3 regions of the Psychrobacillus sp. 05T411 genome follow, and region 2 is predicted to be linked to each of the others. Evidence: riboswitches for the same ligand, from Rfam matches in the RefSeq annotation. Region 2 holds a riboswitch; each other region holds the start of a gene.
The links. Region 2 has a riboswitch for lysine ahead of AC1DFT_RS18920 (transporter substrate-binding domain-containing protein). Riboswitches for the same ligand answer to the same signal wherever they lie in the genome.
Positions count from the first base shown of each region.

Region 1 (3,289 bases), on a different contig from region 2:
GGCTGGAATGACGCCCACAGGAATATTATTGTCCATAACTAGTTTAGCTAAAAATGCCCCCGTTTCCAAGGCATTGATCAAGTAAGATAAAGACCATGCAAAAATTAAAATTAATACAGCAGGAAGCATAGAACGAACTCCTGTAACGAATGCTTTCCACACGTAGCTAATGCTTGCTTCTGGATTCGTTTTAAATTGTCGCACATATAGTGCAATGGCTAAAATCGTCGCTGTCAGACCACCAACAAACAGTGAAAATGGAACGTCTGTATTTTCAAAGATAACAAATAAATTCAGATTATAACCTGAAATTTTATAGCCAGTCCAAAACATTGCAAATAGAGTCACGACTATTAACGAAACAATCGGCAACACTAAATCTACGACTTTTCCATAATTATTTTCCGGGAAATTTCCCTGCAGATTTCCTGGATTTGGTTTGGCCGGATCGAAAAGTTCTCCCGTTTCTAGCGCTCTTTTCTCATGTTTTTTCATTTCTAATAAATCAAAGTCTGTCCAAGCTATGAAAAACACAATAGCCAAGGTCGCAATCACATAAAAATTCATCGGGGCCATTAATACAAATGCTTCCAGTGGCGTATAAGCTGTTACTGCATGCGTTGCAAAAATAACACCAAGCTGACTGATTAAAAACGCTCCCCAACTAGAAACTGGTGACACAACACAAATCGGCGCAGAAGTAGAATCGATAAAATAAGCAAGCTTTGCCCGTGAGACACGATGCGAATCCGTAATAGGTCTGGCAATCTGACCAACTGCTAATGCATTAAAATAATCATCTACAAATATGAGCATTCCTAAAAACGCAGTTAATAATTTAGAGCCTCGTCGAGTTTGAATCTTTTTAATGGCCCATGCTGCAAATGCTGTACTTCCTCCAGATAAACTCACAAACGCTGTAACAACACCGAGTAATAAAATAAAGAGTAATATATAAATATTATAAGCATTTACCCCTTCATCCCAAAAAGAAGATTTAAATGACTCCCATAAAAGTAATAAGGAATTTACCGGGGCAAAACTTTCCACAAGCAAGGCCGCCGAAATAATTCCTACACCTAATGATAAGAGTACTCTTTTTGTTGCAAGCACCATAATAATTGCTAATAATGGCGGCAATAAAGAAAAAATCGTATTTTCCAACTTCTATTCCTCCTCAAGAATATAAAAAGCCAACCTATACATTTACATAGGTTGGCTTTAACTATTGAATTTAAGCATTATGGTTGTTTTCGCTTCGTAGCTCCCCATTTATATTATCCCCTATAAATGACAGTATTATTCTTTTTCAAAATAACCCCAACTAAATATCGTTTGACGAACCATATCTAGCTTCGGCAAAACTTCCTTTCCCATACGATCATAAGCGTCAACTTCCTGTATAGTACTATTAAGCCCTGCAGCCTCTACCTATTATATTCATTTTCTTTATTGTAACAGTTTATTCTATTTATCCTGGATTTTTTATTTTTCAGGCAATGGAATCGGCACCTCTACGGACGGAGCAGAAGACCCATCTCCTCCAGTATAAATATGAGGCACTTGCCCTTGCACCAATCCCATCGCAACAGGAATGTTTTGTTCTACCACACTTAATTTACTAGCAAGTGGAACAATGATTTGGACATTCACTTTAATATGAATACTTACTTCTACGTAAGCATTATTAATGCCAAATTCCGTTATAGTCGGTACAACTGTCGACTGCACATTCCCGATCACATGAAATCGAATCGGAATTTTAGGACCCAAGTTACCGATCAGCGGAATATTCGTTGCCTGCCCCATCGGTACAAAAAACACAACTCCTCCTTGATCCTCCATCGTTTGCTTATCGTATTCGATATCATCCAAATACGGCAAGCTCGACAAATTCCCTTTTTCTGCTTGCTCTAAATGTGCTTGCACCAAACTGTTCGTGTCAGATAAAACACGATTAATGATTTCTGTATTAAATTTTGTCGTCACCATATTCGTACTACCATTCGTAGAAGGTACTTCCTCGATAATATCGTTAACATCTAAAACGTTGGCAGTTCTTGAAGTGATCGCCTTACTAATCACCATCGATGCGATTTTATCTGTTTGGACTTCCGCATAATCTAGATACGTTGGCGTCAACTGTTTATTAACAAAATAAAATACACCAGCGACGGATAAGATGAAAAGCCCTAATAAAATAGCTAGTTTCCGCTGAGCAGTAAAAATAGGCAAACGCTTTTTTTTTCGATAGAATAGCAAAAAATCCCCCTTATTACTACTATGTAATAAGCGGGAATATTATGCTTGACTTAATAACTGATTGCCGTACCACTTCACTACATCCCTTATTAACTCCGGCATAAAATATTCCTTCGTAGCAAATTTGAACGAAGGGAAAAAATAACCAAATGTAAACATATCTAGCGTAGCAAGTGTATACACCTTTTTTAGTTCGAGCGCTTCTCCACCTATAAATATATCCCCTTGCTCATCCTCTACGAGCTGCTCAAAAAGAATTGCTCCCAAGTATTTGCCCCTAAACCCAAGTCCCTTAACTTCCAAATCTGGCCATTTTTCATTTTTAGATTGCTCCACAATTTCTAACAATTCTGCACCTGTTAACGTGACGACACACGGATTAATGGGATGAGGTAAACAGCTGTGCAAGTCGCTTGCAGTAATCCGCCCTTTTGGTAAGTCCGTCAAAAATATACCAGCAGGAAACATGGCACAATCCGCTTTCGTAAATGCCAGCAATGCATTACCGAAAAATTGAGACATATTTGAAGGGCCAAACCATTCTTTCTGCAAAATACTATCATTGTAAAAAACAGTTTCAGCAAGCTCCACATTTCCAATTGCTTCCCATTTTTTCAGTTGCAAATCTGCATCTTTTGGTTTAGCTAGTGTATGTATAGCATGTAATATCGCTCGCTTCGATAAAATTCTTTTCGATTCATGATCGTAATCGATTGTTACTTGACCTACGTATGCACCATACTTACCTGCAGCACCTTGTAAAGTATTTCCAATCACTTTACCTTCCTCAAAGAAATGATGCGTATGCGAACCTAAAATTAGATCAATTTCTGGTATCTTCTCCGTCATGATTTCGTCTTGTGACATCCCTAAATGAGATAAACAAATAAGCACATCGACGTCTTTTTCTATTACCTTACAAACTTCTTTCAAACGGTCAATCGGCTGTTGAATATGCCATCCTAATTGTTCATAATACAATCCAAAATCAGCAGTCGCAGCTACAATGCCAATTCGTATTCCAGTC
Region 1 is NZ_JBFTLO010000002.1:7,877-11,165, forward strand. Features, by position in the region: gene AC1DFT_RS01590 (Na+/H+ antiporter NhaC family protein) at 1-1,164, opposite strand, end outside; lysine riboswitch at 1,254-1,438, opposite strand; gene yunB (sporulation protein YunB) at 1,486-2,262, opposite strand; gene AC1DFT_RS01600 (bifunctional metallophosphatase/5'-nucleotidase) at 2,302-3,289, opposite strand, start outside.
Region 1: it holds a riboswitch for lysine, as region 2 does, so the genes downstream of both, AC1DFT_RS01590 (Na+/H+ antiporter NhaC family protein) here and AC1DFT_RS18920 (transporter substrate-binding domain-containing protein) in region 2, are expected to answer to the same signal.

Region 2 (3,289 bases):
CCTCCTTCTTCTTAGCTTTCTTTCGTGTTTGTCACGGTTACTTGTGCTGGTTGCCCAATCATACTGTAATTTTCTGGACCGTCTAGTTTTCTTTCGAAGTAACGTAGTATTAATGTTACTGTATATGTCATCACAAAGTACAATACACACGCAACGAAAAACGGTTCAAAGTATTTGAAACTGATTCCCGCAACTGTTTTTGTTTGGAAGTATAGTTCCGTTACTCCTATTACATTTAATACAGAAGTATCTTTAATATTAATGATAAATTGGTTACCTGTCGCAGGTAAAATATTGCGAACTACTTGTGGTAATACAACATGAAGCATCGTTTGTATATGATTCATACCAACCGCTTGTGCAGATTCAAATTGTCCTTTATCGATAGAAATAACTCCACCTCGAACAATCTCTGCCATATAAGCACCTGTATTAATCGATACGATAAAGATAGCTGCTGCAGTTCTGTCCATATCTACTCCAAACGCCATTGCAGAACCATAGAATATAACCATGGCTTGTACGATCATTGGCGTTCCACGGAAAAACTCTATATAAATCGATAGAATAATATTCACTATTTTTAATAAAACTCTTTTTACTTTTCTTTCAGGTGTCGGTATTGTGCGAATAACACCTGCTAATAAACCGATAATTGCACCAACAATAGTACCAATTATGGAGATTAAGAGTGTCATACCTGCCCCGCGAAGAAACAGTGGCCAATTATCAATTACCATTGATATAATCCACTCAATACTCATACTTTCACTCCTTTAATTAATCAATTACACCTCGGTGCAATTGCGTCCAGATTTTGAATTGCACTAGTGCAATTCAAAATCTGTGACATCCGCCGGAGGCTTAGGCCAACAGGATGTTGGTCACTCAGGCGTTGCCGCAGGAGGCGGCGAACTTAGCCAGAGTTCCGCTAATCAGCCATTATTATCTGCTGATTCAAGTTAAAAACCGACTGCAATAAGTAGCAGCCGGTTCGCTTGCCTTCATTATTCAGCAGCTGGTTGATTTTGAATTGCTTTGTCCATAATTTCTTGACGTTCTTCTTCCGAAATTTTCGCCAATATTTCATTTATCTGTTCTGTTAATTCGCTACCTTTTTTAAGACCTACCGCTACCGCTGTCTCTTCTTCATCTGCAACAAATCCATCGGTAAATTCAACCATTGCAAAGTTTTCATTTGCAGCGGAAGCACTAATTCCTTCCGGACGCTCCGATACATATCCGTCAATCACACCTGACTCCAAAGCTACACGCATTGCAGAGAAGTTATCAGAAGCTGGTTGTTTTTGAACACCTTCGATTTGATCGATTACACCATAGTGAGAAGTATTCAACTGACCAGTGATTTTCGCTCCACTAAAATCTTGAATAGATGTAGCATTTTCATATGGTCCACCTTTTTTAACGATCATAACAAAATTCGATGTGTAATAATTATCAGAGAAATCGATTGACTCTTTGCGTTCTGTTGTTGGTGACATACCAGCAACAATTGCATCTATTTTATCTGATTGTAATGATGGAACTAATCCATCCCACTCTGTTTTTACGACTACTAACTCTTTCCCTAAACCTTCTGCAATCTTTTTAGCGATTTCTACATCGTATCCACCAGCGTATTCTGCATTTCCGGAGATTTTTACTCCTCCGTTAGAATCATCTAATTGAGTCCAGTTAAACGGTGGGTAGCCAGCTTCCAAGCCAACTGTAAATGTATCAGTTTCTTGTGAAGACGATCCTGTTTTTTCTGTATTATCCGTCCCACATGCAGCTAAAAGTAACAATATTGAAACGAACATTGTGAACAATAATAATTTGTTTTTCATGTGTATTTCTCCCCTTTTATTTTCAGTCTATGTTTATAAACAATAAAAAAGGACAATCTATAAAAATAGACCTGAGACGAACTCAGGTCGCAATTTGTATAGTTGCCCTAAATCCTCTACTTTACCCAAATGAGATAGCACACCACGATAAACCGGTACATTTAAAGTGGACAGTCCTGCAATTATTCACTGCAGACCCAGCATGTAATATGGAGAAATATTTACAAACTTCGGCGACATTTCCTTCTCCCTAGCATCATTGCTTCTCAAACTCCACTAAGGACTAATAAATATCGCGCCTCTACCCCACTTATTTAAGTGAGGTTGTATTTAATTATTGTTCATAGTCTACAACAACATATACCATGTGTCAACCGGTCTCCCCTTAATATCAGTCATCCAAAATTTAACTTTGAGAAAAGTGTTTTAATACATGTGGATAGGAAATTTTTTACTAAAAACAACATCTCTTTGAGCACTGTATTTGATAAAACCTTGCTGTTTCTGGTATAATGTAGAACGGATGAATTGGTGAACGAATCTCTATACACAAAATGGAAGTTAAATTTTCATAAAAAGGGAGTTGATATTATGGGATCTGTCCAAGTCGCAGATCACAAAGTGTCAGAAGAAATGAAAGATGATTATTCACTAGACAGAGTGCCAAGAGATCAGAGAAAAATGGGTTGGTTTAGTATTACTAACATCACATTTGGTATCGCAACGGCAATTTTTTATTTTCAAATGGGAAGCGTTATGGCACTCCAATTCGGAGCCATTAATGCCATCATATCCTCCATATACGCGATAATCGTTGCTGGTATACTCGGAACATTCATTGCTTATCTTTCAGCAAAATCCGGTATGAACGTCAATCTATTGTCTAGAGGTGGAGGTTTTGGTTACATAGGTGCATCGTTAACCTCATTCATTTATGCAACAAACTTCATCATGTATTGTGCATTTGAAGGACTAATTCTAGTTTCCGCAATTCACACCTTCTTCCCCGCCCTACCAGAATGGGTGCTAATCATTTTCTTCGGATCAATAGTCATTCCATTAAATTGGTTTGGAATCAAACAGCTCGATAAATTACAAAAGTGGTCTCTGCCGATTTTCGGTATTTTTTTAGTTGCTGCCATTATTATGTCATTCTACAAACCTTCCGTTTATGAAGGAGCTTTTTGGACATATATGCCAGAAGGCGTTCAAATGGGTGGACAAGCTTTACTGCTTTGTATTGGTATGCATCATGGAATAATGGGTCTTACAGCTTTATTATCTTCGGACTACGCACGTTTTCTTAAGCCAAAAGATATCAAATTAGGCTCTTTCGCTATTGGGTTTATTCCCCAAATTTTCTGTTTTGGTGTAATGGGCGGACTTGGTATATGGTTCGGTGTTCGTTTAGGTGAACCAAATCCGGGAGTTTATATTGTTCT
Region 2 is NZ_JBFTLO010000038.1:15,390-18,678, forward strand. Features, by position in the region: gene AC1DFT_RS18915 (amino acid ABC transporter permease) at 12-764, opposite strand; gene AC1DFT_RS18920 (transporter substrate-binding domain-containing protein) at 1,008-1,847, opposite strand; lysine riboswitch at 1,975-2,159, opposite strand; gene AC1DFT_RS18925 (purine-cytosine permease family protein) at 2,439-3,289, shown strand, end outside.

Region 3 (3,289 bases), on a different contig from region 2:
AAGCATGATCCAAAATACAATATCATGCTAAAAGACGATAAAACGTATCCATACATTAAAATAACAGCGGAAAAAAATCCGAAATTAATCATTACAAGACAAGTGAAAAAAGACAAAGGAAAATATTTTGGTCCTTATCCAAATGCACATGCTGCAAATGAAACCAAAAAACTATTAGATCGTATATACCCACTAAGAAAGTGTGCGAAATTACCCGACCGTGTTTGCTTATATTATCACTTAGGGCAATGCCTAGCTCCTTGCGTAAAGGAAATAGAGGATTCCACTTATAAAAAGATGACGGATGAAATTACGAGCTTTTTAAACGGCGGCTATACACATGTAAAAAAAGAACTAATGGAAAAGATGAATGAAGCAGCAGAAAATCTAGAATTTGAACGGGCAAAAGAATATAGAGATCAAATTTCCAATATTGAAATGGTCATGGAAAAACAAAAAATTACAACAAACGATTTTACCAGTCAGGATATTTTTGGTTATACCGTGGATAAAGGCTGGATGTGTGTCCAAGTATTTTTTATCCGACAAGGAAAACTAATCGAAAGGGATGTTTCTCTTTTTCCTCTTTATCGTGATCCGGAAGAAGAGTTTTTAACATTTCTAGGTCAGTTTTATGCAAAACCGGAACATATTAAACCTAAAGAAGTGTACGTACCTAATAATACGGACATCCACTTAGCTTCTGAATTGTTAGAAATGAAAGTGACCATTCCTCAAAAAGGATTGAAAAAAAACTTAGTTAAGCTTGCCGAGAAAAATGCTGTGCTTGCTTTAAGTGAGAAGTTTCATTTGATCGAACGACAAGAAGAGCGGACGATAGGGGCAGTGGAGGAATTAGGTGATTTAATAGGGATTGCAACTCCAAATCGAATGGAGGCTTTTGATAATTCCCATATTCATGGTACCGACGCCGTTTCAGCGATGGTTGTATTTGTGGATGGAAAAGCATATAAAAAGGATTATCGAAAATACAAGACGAAAACCGCTGCAAAACACGATGATTACGGTGCAATGCGAGAAGTCATTCGCAGAAGATACACACGAGTATTAAAAGAAAGTTTACCTTTGCCCGATTTAATTATCATTGATGGAGGAAAAGGACAAATAGAAGCGGCTCGAGAAATTTTGGAAGACGAGTTAGGATTAGAAATACCGATTGCTGGTCTTGCAAAAGATGGGAAGCATCAAACATCTCAACTTTTATACGGAAATCCAATTGATATTATTCCGATGAAGCGAACAAGCGAAGCATTTTATTTATTGCAACGTATTCAAGATGAAGTGCATCGATTCGCTATTACATTCCATCGTCAACAAAGAGGAAAACATACGATTGCTTCTTCCTTGGATGGAATCGAAGGAATTGGCCCTAAACGGAAAAAAACCTTATTAAAACATTTCGGATCTATCAAGAAAATGCAAATCGCGACAAAGGAAGAATTTATAGAAGCCGGGCTTTCTAGTAAACTTGCTGAAACGATGGTGGAGCATTTTCAGAAAAAGTGATTGTCTTCTGAATATTCTTGTGGTATGGTTGATACAATTTAATATTCACTATTTCAAAGTGAAGATAGAGGTGCGAACTGACAAGAGTACTTAGCGACAGGGTGAAAAGATCCGATTATCGCTAATGGAAAGGGTCATTCGCCGAAACGTAGAATAGCTTTTCCTATTCTAGGTTGGTTCTGCATTGAATAAATGTAGAATTGTCAGAATTCAGTATTCTGGAGGGCTATCTCACATGGACATTAATTGACCGTGTATGAGACAATGCTTTTCACAATATGTGAAAAGCATTTTTTTATCCTGACAGATAAACAAGGGAGCAGATATGCATGAGTAAAATTGTGATGAAGTTTGGCGGTACTTCTGTAGCGACTACAGAAAAAATCGCAAGTGTAGCAAAAAGAATAAGTAAAGAAAAAGAAAAGGGACATGATATTGTAGTTGTTGTATCAGCAATGGGAAAGTCTACAGATGAACTGGTGAATTTAGCAAATGAAATAACAGAAAGTCCATCCAAACGCGAAATGGACATGCTCCTTTCAACCGGAGAACAAGTGACGATGGCATTACTAGCTATTCAGTTAAATGCACTTGGATTAAATGCAGTTTCACTCACGGGTTGGCAAGCAGGTTTAATAACAAATAATGTACATAAAAATGCAAGAGTGGAAAGAATGGATGGCTCTAAAATAAATAACTTATTAAATGAAGATAAAATCGTCATTGTCGCTGGCTTTCAAGGGGTTTCCGAAGATAATGAAATCACTACTCTTGGAAGAGGTGGGTCAGATACGACCGCAGTAGCAATTGCAGTAGCTATTGAAGCGGAAATTTGTGATATTTATACAGATGTAGAGGGAGTATTTACATCTGATCCAAGATACGTTACGAATGCCCGAAAACTAGAACAGTTGGAATATGACGAAATGCTTGAGCTAGCTAATCTAGGTGCTGGAATACTACATCCTCGAGCAGTAGAATTTGCAAAAAATTATAAAATTCCACTCAGAGTGCGGTCAAGCTATGAAGAAAGTGAAGGAACAATTTTAAAGGAGGAAGTAGATGTGGAAAATAATTTAGTAGTTCGTGGGGTAGCGTTTGAATCAGATATTGTGCGTCTAACGATTGAATATGATGTCCCGTTTAATGGATCATTGGCATCGATTTTTACGACACTAGCAGAAAATCATATTAATGTAGATATTATTGTGCAATCTATTGTAGATGGCGTAAGACCTGCCGTTTCGTTCTCTATTAAAAAGGAATCGTTAGCGGAAGCTATTACAGTGTTAGAAACGCATAAAAAAACACTCGGTTTTACATTTGCTGACTTCGAGGTAGGGTTAGCGAAAGTTTCTATCGTTGGTTCAGGTATGGTTTCCAATCCGGGGGTTGCCGCGCAAATGTTTGATCGATTAAGTAAAGAGAATATTCCGGTAAAAATGGTAAGTACATCGGAAATAAAAGTTTCAGTTGTTATTCCTCAAGCTGACATGATTCCAGCCGCCAATGCGCTGCATGATGAATTCGACTTGGCTATAAAGCAATAACTGAACAAAAATACCAATCTCAAGGGACGTAACTTTGTTACGTCCCTTGTTTGTATTGCGCGGAATAGGGACAATGCGTCTTGCGCAAACGCAATAAATCCAATAAATGGCTAAGGGCGACTAATCCAGCATTGAAAGCAACCAGTTCTATTCGTAAAGCAACTAAATCAACGCGAAAGCAACCAGATCTATACGAGAGCACCCAAATCGCC
Region 3 is NZ_JBFTLO010000007.1:67,955-71,243, forward strand. Features, by position in the region: gene uvrC (excinuclease ABC subunit UvrC) at 1-1,527, shown strand, start outside; lysine riboswitch at 1,585-1,764, shown strand; gene AC1DFT_RS07195 (aspartate kinase) at 1,857-3,077, shown strand.
Region 3: it holds a riboswitch for lysine, as region 2 does, so the genes downstream of both, AC1DFT_RS07195 (aspartate kinase) here and AC1DFT_RS18920 (transporter substrate-binding domain-containing protein) in region 2, are expected to answer to the same signal.